Regions from separate parts of the Thioalkalivibrio sp. ALJ12 genome, predicted to be linked through region 2. Evidence: predicted binding sites of a transcription regulator. Region 2 holds the regulator's gene; the other holds the start of a gene.

Region 1 (8,158 bases), 230 kb from region 2:
ATGGTGGGTGACCAGTCGTGACCAGGACCGTGGGTGGACCGATGACGATGTCCGGGGGCCGGAGTTCTCTGGCGCGGCGGCCCGACCCGCAGGGGAGTAGGCGCGCCGGCCCCCTGATTACTGGAGCAGCCGCAGGAAGGTCTGGGGTAGCGCGTTGGCCTGAACGAGCACGGCGAGCCCGGCCTGTTGCAGGATCTGGGCGCGCACCAGGCGGCTGACCTCGGCCGCGTAATCGGCGTCCAGAATGCGGCTGCGGGCCGCCGCCAGGTTGTCGCTGGTGATGCCCAGGTTGGTGATGGTCGACTCGAAGCGGTTCTGGATGGCCCCGAACTGGCTGCGCCGCGCGTTGACCGCATCCAGCGCGGCATCCACACGTGACAGGGCGTCGCTGGCCCCCTGGCGCGAGGTCAGGTCGATATCGTTCAGGCTCCCCCCGGGCTCGGTGGTGGCCGGCAGCCCGAGCGTGGCGAGGGCGGTCTCCCCCGAGATCGTCAGGGTCTCGCGGGCGATCAGGTTCAGCCGGCCGTCGTCGGTCAGGATCGCGCGGCCGGTTGATCCGAGGGCGCGGTCGATCGCGGTCGCCAGTTCCTGGGGGGAGCGATAGGGTCCCGCAGGGATGTCCACCGGGTCGCGCTCGCCCACACGGATGGAGAAATCCTGATCCACCTCCAGCGGATTGCCGGCGAAGGCGGCCTCCAGTTCGCCGGACCAGGCACTGGCAATGTCGCCCACGAAGCGGTTGCGCATGCTGTTGCCGAGGTCGATGGCGAGGGTCTGCCCGGCGTTGGCGCCGATCTGGAAGAACGCGGTGCCCATGGACCCGTCCAGCAGCGAACGGCCGTTAAAGGTTGTCTGGGTCGCGATGCGGTCGTTCTCGGCCAGGAGCTGGCGAACCTCGCGGTCGATGGCGCCGCGGTCCGAGGCCGACAGGGTGGCATTGGCCGCCTGTATCGCCAGCTCGCGGATACGTTGCAGGTTGCCGGTCATGGAGCCCAGGGCGCCCTCGGCGGTCTGGGCCAGCGAGATGCCGTCCTGCGCGTTGCGCATGGCCTGGTTCAGGCCGCGGATCTGGGTTGTGAAGCGTTCGGAGATGGCCAGCCCGGCGGCGTCGTCGCGCGCCGAGTTGATGCGCTGGCCTGAAGACAGGCGCTGGAAGGCCGTCTGCAGGGCGGCCTGCGACTGGCGCAGGTGGCGCTGGGCATTGAGCGACAGGAGGTTGGTGGCAACACTCAACACCTGGGCCATGTTGTCGGGTCTCGCACGCCACAAGGGCGATCCGGCGAAGGGCCGGATTCCGCAGCCGGAATTTCCCGTCTACATTCGCTTAACGGCGGGGTTTGAGGAAACTTTAGGCTTGCAAGGCCACGAAACGATGTACGGCGTGCACATCGGCGCGTGTTTGCTTAGGCTGCGCCGATTGGACTGGATTGGAGAGGGGCATGGCCGATACGCAACCCGAGCGCAGGCAGTCGCTGTTCTGGCGCGCGCTGATCGCGATCCTGCTCGGGGTCGGGCTGGGGATCGTCTGGCTTTATGTCACCGCCCTGCTGGGGCTCGGCGGCGGGATCGACTTTATGCCCGTACCGCTGGCCCGGACCTTTGAGTGGGGTACGCCGCTTTTGCTGGTCGTTGGTGCTGTCGGTTATGTGCTGGGCTGGCGGCGGGTGGCGGCTACGCTGTTCGGGCTGGCGGGGATGCTGTTGCTGGCGGCCCTGGCCTTCGAGGGTGCTCGCGTGATCCTGCAGGACCCCGAGGCGCGCAGCTACGAGCACCAGATGGCACAAACGGCCAGGGAAGGTGCACTGCAGATCGCCGAGTGCGATAACGGCGAGACGTTACTGGTGCGCGAGGACCGGGTGACCTCGGAGGGGATCGCGGTACTGCAGATCCAGCGCATCCATGCCGATGGGCGCCTGGATCCGGAGCTTCTGGCGACCACGGGCGTGGGTTACACGCCGAGCATTGGCGAGGGCATGCGACCGTATCTGGAAGGCTCGGTCGAATGCGGTCTGGAAGGCTTTTCCAGTGCTGGCGAGGCGCTTGGCCGGCTGGAGGCGTTTATTCAGGAACACCCGCCGCGGCACTCCAGTGCCGTGGCGCCGGTGGAGCCGGAGTAGCTGCATCGGCATTGGGCTGGCGAATGCGGCAGGTCCAGTAGATGCCGTGGAATTCGAGCATGGCGGCTTCGCCCTTGGTCCAGAAGACGATCTGCTCGCCGGGGTTGGCGTAGCGTGCCCCGGAGGCGACCTCGGTCGCCTGTAATACGGCCTTGGAACGGCCAAAGCGCAGCTTGGCCTCATTGTCGCTGAAGCTCGCCATCAGGTTCGGGCCACGATCGCAGCTGTAGGGCACATCGCGTGCCTGTTCGGCGGTCGGGGGCAGGGTGCCGCAGGCGGCGAGTACCAGCGTGGCGCTGATGGCAATCCAGGTTCTCACGCGCCGGTTCTCCCGCGGGTCGAATGGACTTTTCATCATACGCGTAACGGGCTGTCGCACGTGAAGGAACACTGTGACTCCGGGTTCGAACCGTTATAGTGAGAGCCCGGCCCCGTCAGGCGATTACGCTTTGTTTCCTCGCTGGTTTCTGGTTGCCTACCTGCTGTTTGTCTGCGTCCTGGTACCGGTCTATGCGGTCCAGTATGGCTGGCTCAATTTCCTCTGGCTGTCCAATCTCGCGCTGATCGCCGGGTGCGCGGCGGCGTGGCTGGAGAGCCGGCGCCTGGCGAGCATGCTGGCGGTGGGCGTGGTCCTGCTCGAGATGGGGTGGGTGATCGATTTCTTGCTGGGGCTTGTGCTGCTGGGGAACCCGCCCTTCGGCTTTGTCGCCTACATGTTCGATCCGGAGGTTCCGCTCTACCTGCGGCTGTTCTCCCTGTACCACCTGCCGCTTCCGTTGGTGCTGTTGTGGATGGTCTGGCGCCTGGGATACGACCCGGTGGCGGGGCGTTTGTGGATCCTGGTGGGCTGGGCCGTCTTGCTGGTGTCGTACCTGCTGTCGACGCCCGAGGCGAACGTCAACTGGGTGCTGGGCCCCTGGGCGCGGCCGCAGGATCTGGTGCATCCCTATGTGTGGCTGGCGGTCTTGATGGCCGGCTGCGCCCTGGTCTGGTGGTTGAGCCATCGCATGCTTTGGTGGGGCATGGGTCGCTTTGGGCGTGTTCATCCGGATCAGGAGGATACGCGCGATTGATCTGACGCAGTGGGCCTCTGCGCGGGACAGGCGATACTCTCCCGATAACGTTTTCTCGAGGATGTCGCACGCATGACGCTTTTCTGGGTGGCCCTGGTGCCGTTTGTGGTGCTGTTTGTCTGGCTGGTCCCGTTGCGCAGGCCGGCCTACGAGGCCGCGCCACTGGCCTATCTGGCGACACTGGTTATTGCCCTGTGGGTCTGGCAGATGCCGGGGGCCGTGCTGGGCGCGAGCCTGCTGGATGCGGGCGTGGTGTTTGTCGAGGTCATGCTGATTGTGGCCGTCGCGCTGCTGGTGCTGAACGTGATGATCGCAACCGGCCACATGGATGCGATCCAGTCGGTGATTGCCAGCGTGTCGCGCGATCCGCGCGTTCTGGCGATGTTGCTGGGGTGGGGCCTGGTCGGATTCGTGGAGGGTATCGCCGGATTCGGGACCCCGGCCGTGCTGGCGGCACCACTGCTCGTCTATTTCGGCATGAAGCCGCTGAAGGCCGTGGCGATCGCGCTGATCGGCAACAGTACCGCGGTGCCGTTTGGCGCGGCGGGTACGCCGGTGGTGATCGGCTTCGCGGGGCTGGGACTGGACGATGCGGTGGTGCAGGAGGCGGTGGTGCGCACGGCGTTCATCCTCGCGCTGCTGGCCGTGTTCATCACCATTTTCATGACCTGGGTTGCCACGCTGGGGGACGAGAAGGGGCGTTTTCGCGAGTTTGTGCCATTCGCGGTGCTCTCCGCGCTCGCGTTCGGTATTCCGTACGCCCTGGTCGCCTGGCTGATCGGGCCGGAGTTGCCCTCGATTGTCGGTGGCGTCGTCGCGATGGTCGTCATCTCACTGGCCGCGCACAAAGGTTTTCTGCTGCCATCGAGCCCGCAACACACCGAGACCGAACCCGCCCCGATCAAGCGGGTACTCGTGGCGTTTGTGCCGTTCGCCGTGATGTCGGTGGCCTTGATTGCCTCGCGCACGGTGATGCCGCTGCGTGAGGCCCTGCAATCGGTGCGCTGGTCCCTGGGCGAGTTTCAGGGGGTGGAACTGGGGCAGAGCCTGGCCCCGCTGTACACGCCGTATTTCTACTTTGCCCTGGCGCTGCTGACTGCACTGATCCTTTTTCGCGTGGGGCGCGCCACGCTGGGCGAGGCCGTGGTGGCTACTGGACGCAAGCTGCGGGTAGCCGCGATCGTGCTGATCTTCATCATCGCGCTCACCCAGATCCTGCTGATGTCCGAGCTCAACGCGGCGGGGCTCCCCTCGATGCCGCAGGTACTGGGGCAGGGCCTGGCCGGGTGGTTGGGGGGCACGTTCGTGCTGTTCAGCGGATTTCTGGGGGCGCTGGGGTCGTTCATGACCGGAAGTGCCACGGTCTCCAATCTGCTCTTTGCCCGCCTGCAGGCCGACACCGCGGAAGCAGTGGCATTGTCGCTGCCGTCGATTCTCGCCTTGCAGCTGATCGGCTCAGGCGTGGGCAACATGATCTCGTTGCACAACATCGCAATGGCGGCCGCGGCCTGCGGCCTCCAGGCGCGCGAAGGGCAGGTGGTACGGGAGACGATTGTTCCCGTGGTGGTGGTCTGTCTCGGGGCCGGCTTGCTGGCGCTCGTCTGGTGAAGCTCCGGCCCCCTGGGAAACCGAGAAAGCTCAGGGTCACCAGCACGATTACGACAAAGCCGACGAGCCAGATGATGTTGGTCATCATGAGTAGATGGCCTGACTGGCTGGTTGGCACACCAGTGAGTCACACGCGGGGGTGGAACGTCTGTGCGTCGCCGAACAGACGCCAGCCAGGTGGTCTGCTTACGCTCGGGTGTTGATTGGCAATGTCGCCGATCAGCGACTGGAGGAGGACGGGGAATGAACTGGGACATCGTTAAAGGAAACTGGAAGCAGTTCAAGGGGAAGGTCAAGGCGCGCTGGGGGAAGCTGACGGACGACGAACTCGACGCCGTGGCTGGCAAGCGGGAAGAGTTGGCAGGCCGCATTCAGGAACGCTATGGCGTGACGAAGGACGAAGCGGAGCAGCAGCTGGCAGAGTTCGAGAAGAAGATCGACCGGGACGAACACTGAGCGAAGCGGCCCGCTGGCGACGCCCCGGGACTGATGCGTTCCGGGACTAGTACTGTGGCGTCGTCGGTTCATCGAGGAGGCGGGCGTATTCTCGAGATACGACCCCGTAGCACTCGCAGCTGTGCTGCTCGAGCCCCGGACGGTCGAGAATGACCAGGCGACCTCGGTGGTAGGTGATCAAGCCCGACTTTTGTAACCGCCCGGCGGCCTCGGTGACGCCTTCTCGGCGAACCCCCAGCATGCTCGCGATGAGTTCATGGGTCATTTTGAGTTCGCGATGTGGTGAGCGATCGTCGCTCAGCAACAGCCAGCGGCAGAGCTGCTGCTCCACCGAGTGGTGTCGATTGCAGGCGGAGGTCTGTGCGATTTGCGTGAACAAGGCCTGCGTGTAGCGAAGCATCAGGCGTTGCAGTTCGCCTGTGCGCGAGAAGGCCTCGCTGATGATGGCGCTGCGGATTCGATAGGCGTGCCCGGCCATGCGTACCGAGGCCCGGGTGGGGGTCGTGTAGCCGCCCATCAACAGCGAGATCCCGACCAGTCCCTCCCGTCCGGCCACCGCGATCTCGCCACACTTGCCGTCTTCCATTACACACATCAAGGCGATGATGGCTTCGGTGGGGAAGTAGACGTAGTGGGTCTCCGACGGGCCCTCGTAAAGGCTGGTGCCCAGTGGCAACAGGACCGGATTCAGGTGTGGCTGGAGATGCTTGTATTCACTGTCCGGCAGGGCCGCGAGCAGTCCATTGTCGAGGGGCGTTCGCCCGGTCGGTCGGGTTAAGGGCACCGGTGCGTCCGTTTGTTGGTCGGGAGCGTTCGACGGTCCGAAAGATTCGGATAATTAATAGTTTAAGGATAGTCCTTCGCGGTGGGCCAAACCCCGTATCCCCGACTGAAATCTTCCAGACTGGCGGACCATTTTCGCGTTAAGGCAGTTGGCGTAGCGACGCCCAACGTTCTGCACTGGCCAGGCCGGCGTAGCGGAAGACCGAGCCCGAGGGAAGAGCAATCCCTCGGGCCGGGTAGTGCGAGCCCTAGTCGCGTTCGTACTCGGGCGCTTCCTTCAGGGTGTCTTCATCCATATCGATGTACAGCTTGACCTCGTCGCCTTCGGTCGTGCGGTCGATCCGGTCCCAGGCGATTGCGATGTCCTTCTCGCCCATACCCAGGACGCCGCCGGTGCCGATTACGACGGCGATGATCCGGCCGTCCTGATCGATGACGAGGTCGTTGATCTCGCCGACTTCTTCATCGTCGGTCCGGCTGTGGATCTTCTTGTCCATCAGGTCGGAGGCATGCAGTCCTTGCGCCGGCATGCGGTCAATATGGGGGGCATCATGGCGCTCGTCGGCATCACGCTCTTCCATTGCGTTGCGGTCATTGCCGTTCATCTCCTGTTCGCCCGCCATGGGGGTGCTCATGCCAAAGGCGAGAACGGGGATCATCGCGGCGGCGAGTTTGAGTGAGGTGAGTTTCTTCATGGTTCCGCTCCTTGAAGGGGCCGGCGTTAACGCCGGCGGTCAGTGTCAAGCTCATCGTTCGGGCACTCGACCCGCACGATGTATACGCGTCCCCGATCATGTGGCTGGCTGCAATGTCGGTCTGTACGGCGGCCCACAAATCGAGGCAATAGCGGCCAGGAGTGCGATGAACGCTGGTTTGTCGCCAGGATGATTCGTGACTGGCCCGACCAAACGCGGTGTGACCCGCAGGTTGTTTCGCCGACGGGGTGCTAGGCTCAGCAGAAGGGCCGGCACGCAAGCGCCAGTCGATCCGAGGGATGCCGATGACGCTCGTCCAGAACCGTGGCTTTCGCAGCCAAGGCTTGCGGCTTGGCTTCGGGGGGCTGTTGTGGCTGTTCCTCTTCGTCCCCGTCTGCGCCAGCCCGCCGCCTTCGTCTCACGCCGGGGTCTTGCTGCAGGACAGTGATATCCAGGCTCGCCAGGCCCCCTGGCGGTTATCGGGGTCCGGTGGACCGGAGGAACGGTGGGGCAGGGAATTGTTTCCGGCCCAGGCGGCCCGGAATTCGTCGGACCGGGCGGATGATCAGAGCGCCAGCCGCGGTGGGGTCAACCGGGACAGACCAAACCTGCCGCGCCGGCAGGCGGTACGCGTCGCAGTCGACCACGCATGGTGGTACCGGATTGCGCTGATCGCAGGCGCTACCTTGCTCCTGGTTAGCCTGCTCCTGCTGCATTACGTGCGGGTCAGTCGCCGTTTGCGTCAGGAGGCCGCTCTGCGCAAGGAGGTCGAGACAACACTGCGCCAGCAGCAGGAGGAATTGGTGCGTCTGGCCAATACGGACGCCTTGACCGGGGTTTGGAACCGCCAGAAGTTCAAGACCGAGGCGGAACACGAGGTGGCTCGTGCGGAGCGTTACAACCTGCCGCTTTCGTTGATTTTTCTCGATCTCGACTACTTCAAGGAGGTCAACGATCGCTACGGTCACGCGATGGGGGATGCCATCCTGCGGGAGATGTGCCAGCGGTTGCAGGCGTGCCTGCGCGACTCGGACCGTCTCGGCCGGTGGGGCGGCGAGGAGTTCCTGATCCTCGTGCCGCACGCCGACTCGGGCCGTGCAGCGTTGCTGGCGGAAAAACTCCGCCAGGCCATTGCGGACCCACCGGCGGCCCATGGCCAGCCGATGTCGATCAGCCTGGGGGTGGTGTCTCGCGAACCCGGAGATTCCCTGGAAGATCTCGTGCGCAAGGCCGATGCGGCGCTCTATCGCGCCAAGGCGCGTGGCCGAAATCGTGTCGAGGTCCACCGCGCGGAGGGCCCCCCAGACGCTTTGTGAGTCAGGTGGCCGTTAGTGGCTCCACGCGTAGCTCCACGCGGCGGTTCAGGGCGCGCCCATGTGACGTTTCATTCTCGGCGATGGGGCGGTCCGGTCCGTAGCCGATCGCA
Region 2 (8,158 bases):
CGTGGAGGTGGAGCGCGTGCCTGACGAAGCGGCGGACACCAGTCCGGAAAATCGCGATCTCACCTGGGACGACGTGCCGCCGATCGACCTCGTCTCCCTGGAAGTCGGCTATCGTCTGATCCCGCTGGTGGATCGCACTCAGGACGGTCAGCTGATGGGTCGGATTAAGGGTGTGCGCCGCAAGCTCTCCCAGGAGCTGGGGTTCCTGCTGCAACCGGTCCATATCCGCGACAACCTGGAACTGAGTCCGAATGCCTATCGCATCTCCCTGCTGGGTGTCACGGTGGCGGAGGCCGAGGTCTTCCCCGATCGCGAGTTGGCGATCAATCCGGGCGAGGTGTTCGGCACCGTTCCGGGCACGCCGACCAAGGATCCGACCTTCAATCTGGACGCCTTGTGGATCGATCCGGCGGATCGCGATCAGGCGCAGGGCGCCGGCTACACCGTGGTCGACTGTTCCACCGTGATCGCCACGCATCTGTCGCAGGTCTTCCGCGAGAACGCCCATCGCCTGATTGGTCACGAAGAGGCCCAGCATCTGCTGGACCAGCTGGCACGGCATTCGCCGAAGCTGGTCGAGAATCTGGTGCCGAAGACACTCTCGCTGTCGGTAATCCTGAAGGTCCTGCAGAACCTGCTGGCCGAGCAGGTCTCGATCCGCGACCTGCGCACGATCGCCGAAACCCTGGCAGAGGAGGGCGTGAAGAGTCAGGATCCCGGCGTTTTGACTGCGGCCGTGCGTGTCTCGCTGTCGCGCTCGATCGTGCAGGACCTAGTGGGGCCGGACGATGAGCTGCCATTGATCGCGCTCGATCCCTCGTTGGAACAGCTCTTGCATAAGTCTCTTCAGGGCAGTAATGGCGAGACCGTGGGGCTGGAACCGGGCCTGGCGGAACGCCTGCAGCGGTCGGTGTCCGAGGCGGCCCAGCGCCAGGAAGCCAGCGGGCAGCCGGCCATCCTGGTGGTGGCCCCGGAGATCCGCTCCTGGATTGCCGGGTGGCTCCGCGGAGCCGTGCGCAGCCTGGCGGTGCTGGCCTTTACCGAGATCCCCGATAACCGGCGGATCCGCGTGGTGGCCACGGTGGGCCAGGAAGACTCGGCCCGGCAGGCAACGCCCACAGGTGCCTGAGACGAACAGTAGCGATCGGATACGAGAGGGAAACACTGATCAGTGTTTTCCTTGAGCGGAGCGGGAGAACAGCGATGAATGTGAGACGGTACCGGGCACGCGACATGCGCGATGCGATGCGGCAGGTGCGTGAACAGCAGGGCGAGGATGCCGTGATCCTGTCGAGCCGCCGTGTCGATGGTTGGCTGGAGGTTGTCGCGGCGCTGGAAGATGGCGATGCGGGGGTCTCGGAGCGCGAGCAGCAGGCTGCGGTGAACGCGGTCCATGCCCCGCGTGAGGCGCCGGCATCCGCCTCGCGTCCGAGCCCGGGCTCGGGCTCGGCCTGGCCCGCGGACCCCGAGCTCGCCGCGATGCGCCAGGAGCTGCGGGATCTGCGCAGCCTGCTCACCCGCCAGCACAGCGACAACGAGGCCGCACAGTGGGCGGCGCGGCATCCGCTGGCGGCGGAGTGCAAGGCGCGTCTGATGGACCGTGGGTTCAGCGAGTCACTGGCGCGCAGTCTCGCCGGGAGTATTCTCGACGACAGCACGGTGGAGCAGGCCTGGGAGAGGCTGCGCGCACGCCTTTCCGGGGCGATCGCGACCCGCCATCCGGACATCCTGGATGAAGGTGGCGTGCTGGCCCTGGTGGGGCCTACGGGGGTGGGCAAGACCACTACACTCGCACGCATTGCCTTGCGTCAAATCCGTCGTATGGGTGCGGATTCGGTTACGCTGGTCACACTGGACACCCAGCGCATTGGGGCCACGCGCCAGCTGCAGGCGTTCGCGCAGATGGCGGGCGTGTCATTGCGGGTGCTGCAGAGCCCGCGCGAGTTGCGCGACATGACCGCGCGGGCAGAGGATGGGCATCTGATTCTGGTCGACACCGCCGGGCAGGCACCTTCCGCGGTGGGCGACGAGTCGCTGTTTGCCGGCTGGCCGGACCGTGTCCGGCGCGAGAGCTGGCTGGTCGTCTCCGCGACCACTCAGGCGGCGGCGCTGCGAAGGGTGCTGGATGCGTTCCGGAAGACGGAGCCATCGGCGCTGGTGCTGACCAAACTCGACGAAGCCGAACAGTTGGGGGAGACGTTGTCGGTATTGCTCGATCAACACCTTGGGCTCACGTTTGTCAGCGATGGACAGCGGATTGCCGAAGACTTCCACCGGGTCGAGACGGGCGATCTGACCCGGCGGGCGCTCGGCGAAGAGCGCGGCCCCGCGCGTCGATCCTCCCGCGATGAACGATGGACCGATGCAAGCCTGGCGGAGTTCTCGAATGCCGGCCGCAATGCGCCGTCGCCGCGCCGTACTCAGGATGCGGGCGTTCTGGAGATGATCCATCCGGTGGGGAAAGGACGCTATGCCACGCACTAATCAGCCGTTGAAGGTCATTGCGGTTGCCTCCGGCAAGGGCGGCGTCGGCAAGACCAATGTGTCGGTCAACCTGTCCGTGGCGCTCGCGCGGCTGGGCCGCGAGGTCATGCTGTTTGATGCCGACTTGGGGCTGGCCAATGCCGATGTGCTGCTCGGACTGCGACCCGAGCGCACCCTGCATGACCTGGTGACCGGACAGGTGGACGACCTCCAGGATGTGCTGATCGAGGGCCCGGAGGGGATCAAGGTCATCCCGTCGGCCTCGGGGATCGCGGCGATGGCGAATCTCACGCAGCTCGAGCACAACGGTTTGATCCAGGCATTCAGCGCCTATTCCAAGCCGCTGGATGTGCTGGTGGTGGATACGGCAGCGGGCCTGCAGGAATCCGTCACGACCTTCTGTCGAGCGGTCCAGGAGACCCTGGTCGTCGTCTGCGACGAGCCGGCGTCCATCACCGATGCCTATGCCTTGATCAAGGTGCTGCATCGAGATCATGGCATGCGGCGTTTCCGGCTGGTCACGAATATGGTCCAGGACCGCGCGGGCGCCGAGCGCTTGTTGCAGAAACTCACCACGGTTTGCGACAACTACCTGCCGGAAGTCATCCTGGATCTCGCCGGTTACATCCCGATGGACGAGCATCTGCGCAAGGCCATCCAGAAACGGGCACCGGTCGTGCAGCAATATCCGGGCAGCCCGGCGGCCAAGGCCTTTACCGAACTCGCCCGTGCGGTCGACCGCTGGCCGGTGGCCCGTGGTGCCGATGGTGGTGTCGGGTTTTTCGTCGAACGGATGCTGCAGAGCGCATGATGGCGACGCGTAATCGCCTCCACGGATACGAGAACGTGGCCGCAGCCGGCCACGAGCAGCGCGTCGCGGAACATATCGAGCTGGTGCACCGCATCGCGCACCATCTGATGGCTCGCCTCCCTTCCTCGGTCCAGGTCGATGACCTGATCCAGGCCGGCATGATTGGCCTGCTGGAGGCCGCGCGGCAATTCGAGGGCGGGCAGGGCGCGACGTTTGCGACCTACGCCGGGATTCGCATCCGTGGCGCGATGATCGACGAGTTACGCCGCAGTGACTGGACCCCGAGATCGGTGCACCGCAACAGCCGCAAGATCGCCGAGGCGATCCAGACGGTCGAGGCCAGGGAGGGGCGTGCGGCGCGCGGGGTCGAGGTGGCCGAGGAACTCGAGGTCCCGATCGACGAGTACTACTCGATGCTGCAGGACCATGCCGGCGCCCATCTGTTCGCGCTGGATGATCTGGGCGGCACCGATGGTGATGCGGACCGGGTGATCGAGGGGCAGGAGGCCTCGCCCTCGCGCACGATCGAGGCCGGGGAGTTTCGCGAGGAGCTGGCCGCCGCGCTGGGCGATTTGCCCGAACGCGAACGTCTGGTGTTGTCGCTTTATTACATCGAGGAGCTCAACCTGCGCGAGATTGGCGCGGTACTCGGGGTGACCGAGTCGCGCGTCAGCCAGATCCGCAGTCAGGCCGTTATCCGACTGCGCGCGCGCCTGGGCTCCTGGCTCGAAGACGGCGAGGCTTTGCAGTTATTCTGAAGGCCAAGCTCTAGTACTCATATGAATCATTTATCCCGGAGTGACCTGTGGACAAGGGAATGAAAATTCTCATCGTGGACGACTTCTCCACGATGCGACGGATCATCAAGAACCTGTTGCGTGATCTTGGCTTCAACAACACCCAAGAGGCCGATGACGGCAGCACGGCATTGCCGATGCTCCAGAACGGCGACTTCGATTTTCTGATTACCGACTGGAACATGCCCAATATGCCGGGCATCGACCTGCTGCGGGCGGTGCGTGCCGACGAGAAGCTGAAGACGATGCCGGTGCTGATGGTGACGGCGGAGGCCAAGCGGGATCAGATCGTCGAGGCGGCCGAGGCGGGCGTGAACGGCTACGTGGTGAAGCCCTTTACTGCGGAAACCCTCAAGGAAAAGATCGACAAAATATTCGAACGCATTGAATCCCAAGGCTAGTTTGGGATTCGGTGTCGAAGTCTCCTGGTCCAGACAAATGGATGGCCGGGGGATCGATCCCGGTCATCACGTTCGGGATGGGGAGCGAGCAAGGGGCTTTGGATGACAGACCAAGAACAATCGATCAGTGAGCAGCAAATCGCTCGCGCGCGGGAGCTCGTGCAGGTTCTGGAGGCGGGGGATGAGGTGGCCGCGCGCGCGTTGATCCAGGATCTGGCGCGCCCCTACGACCGCGAACTCTTCGACGAGCTCGGAAAACTTACGCGCGACCTGCACGAGGCCTTGCAAAGCTTCCGGGGGGATTCGCGGCTGGTCGAGTTGACCCAGGCCGAGATCCCGGATGCCCGCGAGCGTCTCAATTATGTGGTCACGATGACCGAGAAGGCCGCGCACGAGACCCTGACCGCGATCGAGACGAGTCTCCCCATTGCCGAATCGTTCAGCCAGCAGGCCGGCCAACTGACGGCGAAGTGGACCCGTTTTCGCAATCGGCAACTCTCGGTCGACGAGTTCCGGGAGTTCGCTCGTGAGCTGGACGAGTTTTTTGCTCAGGCCAACGACGATACCGAAGAGCTGCGCCGCCTGCTGTCGGAGGTTCTGATGGCGCAGAGCTACCAGGATATTACCGGGCAGGTGATCCGGCGCGTGATTCAGCTCGTGACCGACCTGGAGGAGAACCTGGTCACGCTGATTCGGCTGTCCAGCGGGCGTATGGAGACGGTCGAGGCTGCGGAGAAGACGCTGGATGACGATGCCGAGCGGCGTGAGGGCGATCGGCGTGGACACGGGCCAGCAGTGCCGAAGACTCAAGATTCCGGCCAGGATGTCGTTCAAGGACAGGACGAGGTGGACGATCTGTTGTCCAGCCTGGGCTTCTAGGTAGCCCGCTGATCCCTGAATCGGCGGCTTCCCGGCGCCCACCCCTCAACGGCAAGCCTCACCGGAACGGAGAGACCGAATGGCCATCGACCCCAACGACGAAATCCTTCAGGACTTCCTGATCGAGGCCGGGGAACTGCTCGAAGGACTCAACGAGCAGCTGATCGACCTGGAACAGCATCCCGATGACCGGGATCTGTTGAACGCGGTATTCCGCAGCTTTCACACGATCAAGGGTGGCGCGGGCTTTCTGAGCCTGGATCCGCTGGTGACCGTCTGCCATCACGCAGAGGATGTGTTTAATCTCCTGCGCAATGGGGAACGTCAGGTCGACGGTCACCTGATGGATACCATGCTGCGGGTCCTCGATACGTTGAACGTGATGTTTGGCGACCTCCGCTCCGGGGTCGATCCGACGCCCGCGGAGGCCGATCTCGTCGAAGACCTGCGGCGGATGGCCAAGAATGAAGACGTGGCCGGCAATTCCGAACCCGCCGCAATCGCGACGCCAGACGTGCCCCCCGAACCGGAGCCGGAACCGGCACCCCCCGCCGAGGTGGAAGCCACTGCGAAGGCTGGAGGGGATGAGTCGGGGCTGGTCGGTGCCGATGACGAGATTACCGATGACGAGTTCGAGGCCCTGCTGGATTCGCTGCACGGCGATGGTTCGCCGCAGGCGGCCCAGGACTCCGCTACGCCGTCGACTGAGGACGCCGGGTTGCCCGGCACCGATTCGGATGCAGCCGGGCCAGGGGACGACGGCGAGGACCTGATTTCCGACGATGAGTTCGAGAACCTGCTGGACGAGTTGCAGGCACGAGGTCATGGGCCTCCTGCCACTGCAGCGCCGGCACCCGCTGTGACTGAGTCGTCCCCGCATGAAGAGCCGAGCGTGGAGCCCGAAGCCGCTGGCGCGACACAGGAACCGCCGGCTCCCGAAGCCAAGCCACAGGCGTCTTCGCCTGCGGCCGCGGCGGCCGGCGCCCGGCAGGCCCCTCAGGGCGAGGCCTCGGTCCGTGTGAACACCGAACGTCTCGACGAGATTATGAATCTGGTCGGGGAGCTGGTGCTCGTGCGCAACCGCCTGAGCATGTTGCGAACCCAGCACGTGGATGACGAGCTGGGCAAGGCCATTAGTTCGCTGGCGCTGGTCACGTCGGATCTTCAGACGTCGGTGATGAAGACCCGCATGCAACCGGTGAACAAGGTCTTCAATCGCTTCCCGCGCGTGATCCGCGATCTGTCGCGCAGCCTGGGCAAGGAGATCGAGCTGGAGATCTTCGGCGAGGACACCGACCTCGACAAGAACCTGGTCGAGGCCCTGTCCGATCCGCTGGTGCATCTGGTGCGCAACGCCGTGGATCATGGGATCGAGACTCCGGAGGTGCGCGAGAAGGCCGGCAAACCGCGCAAGGGTACGGTGGTGCTCGGCGCGGCGCAGGAAGGCGATCACATCGCCTTGCTGATCAAGGACGATGGGGGTGGCATGGATCCGCAGGCCCTGCGGCGCAAGGTCGTCGAGAAGGGTCTGATGGAACCCGCGATGGCCGAGCGGATGACCGATCGCGAGGCCTTCAACGTCATCTTCATGGCCGGGTTCTCCACCAAGACCGAGATCTCGGATGTGTCCGGTCGCGGGGTGGGGATGGACGTCGTCAAGACGAAGATCTCGCAGCTCAACGGCACCATCGAGATCGATTCCGAGATCGGTGTCGGGACCACGCTGCGGGTGAAGCTGCCGCTGACCCTGGCGATCCTCCCTGCATTGATGGTCATCCTCGACGGGCGGCGATTCGCGATCCCGCTGGCGTCTGTCTCGGAGATCCTGGACCTGGATCTGACCAAGACCCATTACGTGGATGATCAGGAGGTCATTGTCGTAAGAAATCAGGCGCTTCCGGTTCACTATCTCAAGCGGTGGTTGAAGCCGGGGTTCATCCCCGAAGCCAAACCGGAATCGCATGTGGTCGTGGTGCATACCGCGGATCGCAAGGTAGGGCTGGTCGTCGATGATCTGGTGGGGCAGGAAGAGGTGGTCATCAAGCCACTGGGGCAGAACCTGCAGGGCGTGAAGGGCCTGGCAGGCGCGACCATCACGGGTGATGGAGGGATTGCGCTGATCCTGGATGTCGCCGATCTCGTGGGTTTGTTGACGCACAAGATCCCGTCGGCGGGCCGCACCCGGCGGCCTGCGCAAACAATCGAGGGCTAAGGATGCCGGTTAAGGTACTGGTGGTGGATGACTCCGGGTTTTTCCGCCGTCGCATCAGTGAAATTCTGGACGCCGACGCGGGGATCGAGGTCGTCGGCAGCGCGGAGAACGGCGAGGAGGCGATTCGCAAGGTCAAGGAACTGGACCCGGATGTCGTGACCATGGATATCGAGATGCCCGTGATGGACGGCATCACCGCGGTGCGCCGGATCATGGCCGAGAACCCCCGGCCGGTACTGATGTTCTCGAGTCTGACCACCGAGGGGGCCCAGGCGACCCTGGATGCGCTTGAGGCAGGGGCGGTGGACTTTCTGCCGAAGCGCTTCAGCGACATCGCGTCCGACGAGGACAGCGCGCGCATGCTGCTGCGCCGGCGGGTGCGCAGCCTTTCGCGCAGCCGGGCCCGTTCGGTCAGCCAGCCAGGGAGCGTTCGACCAGCGGTCGAGGCCCGCCCTTCTGCGCGTCGTGAAGAGTCCGACCGCAAGGCGGCCGAGGTACAGCGACAGGCCCCGCCGGTCAGTCGGCCCGCCGTGCCGCTGCGGCAGGTCCGCGCGGTGTTGATCGGGACGTCCAC

What was found. The regulator FliA, encoded in region 2, starts transcription of late flagellar genes. The targets are predictions, from matches to a motif close to GCTAAAGTTNNNNNNNNNNCNGCCGATA.
Region 1: a site for FliA is predicted at 1,326-1,353, ahead of F467_RS0109975 (flagellin). Genes of this name have one in related genera too.

What each region holds. Positions count from the first base shown of each region.
Region 1 covers NZ_KB899539.1:560,177-568,334, reverse strand. The annotation lists gene F467_RS0109980 (hypothetical protein) at 1-100, shown strand, start outside; gene F467_RS0109975 (flagellin) at 118-1,245, opposite strand; gene F467_RS0109970 (hypothetical protein) at 1,440-2,117, shown strand; gene F467_RS0109965 (MliC family protein) at 2,059-2,436, opposite strand; gene F467_RS0109960 (hypothetical protein) at 2,567-3,190, shown strand; gene F467_RS0109955 (L-lactate permease) at 3,263-4,798, shown strand; gene F467_RS0109950 (CsbD family protein) at 5,042-5,254, shown strand; gene F467_RS0109945 (Crp/Fnr family transcriptional regulator) at 5,301-6,038, opposite strand; gene F467_RS0109940 (PRC-barrel domain-containing protein) at 6,286-6,732, opposite strand; gene F467_RS0109935 (GGDEF domain-containing protein) at 7,251-8,048, shown strand; gene F467_RS0109930 (OmpA family protein) at 8,050-8,158, opposite strand, start outside.
Region 2 covers NZ_KB899539.1:334,146-342,303, forward strand. The annotation lists gene flhA (flagellar biosynthesis protein FlhA) at 1-1,129, shown strand, start outside; gene flhF (flagellar biosynthesis protein FlhF) at 1,234-2,484, shown strand; gene F467_RS0108915 (MinD/ParA family protein) at 2,471-3,295, shown strand; gene F467_RS0108920 (RNA polymerase sigma factor FliA) at 3,292-4,053, shown strand; gene cheY (chemotaxis response regulator CheY) at 4,113-4,493, shown strand; gene F467_RS0108930 (protein phosphatase CheZ) at 4,596-5,372, shown strand; gene F467_RS0108935 (chemotaxis protein CheA) at 5,452-7,584, shown strand; gene F467_RS0108940 (chemotaxis response regulator protein-glutamate methylesterase) at 7,587-8,158, shown strand, end outside.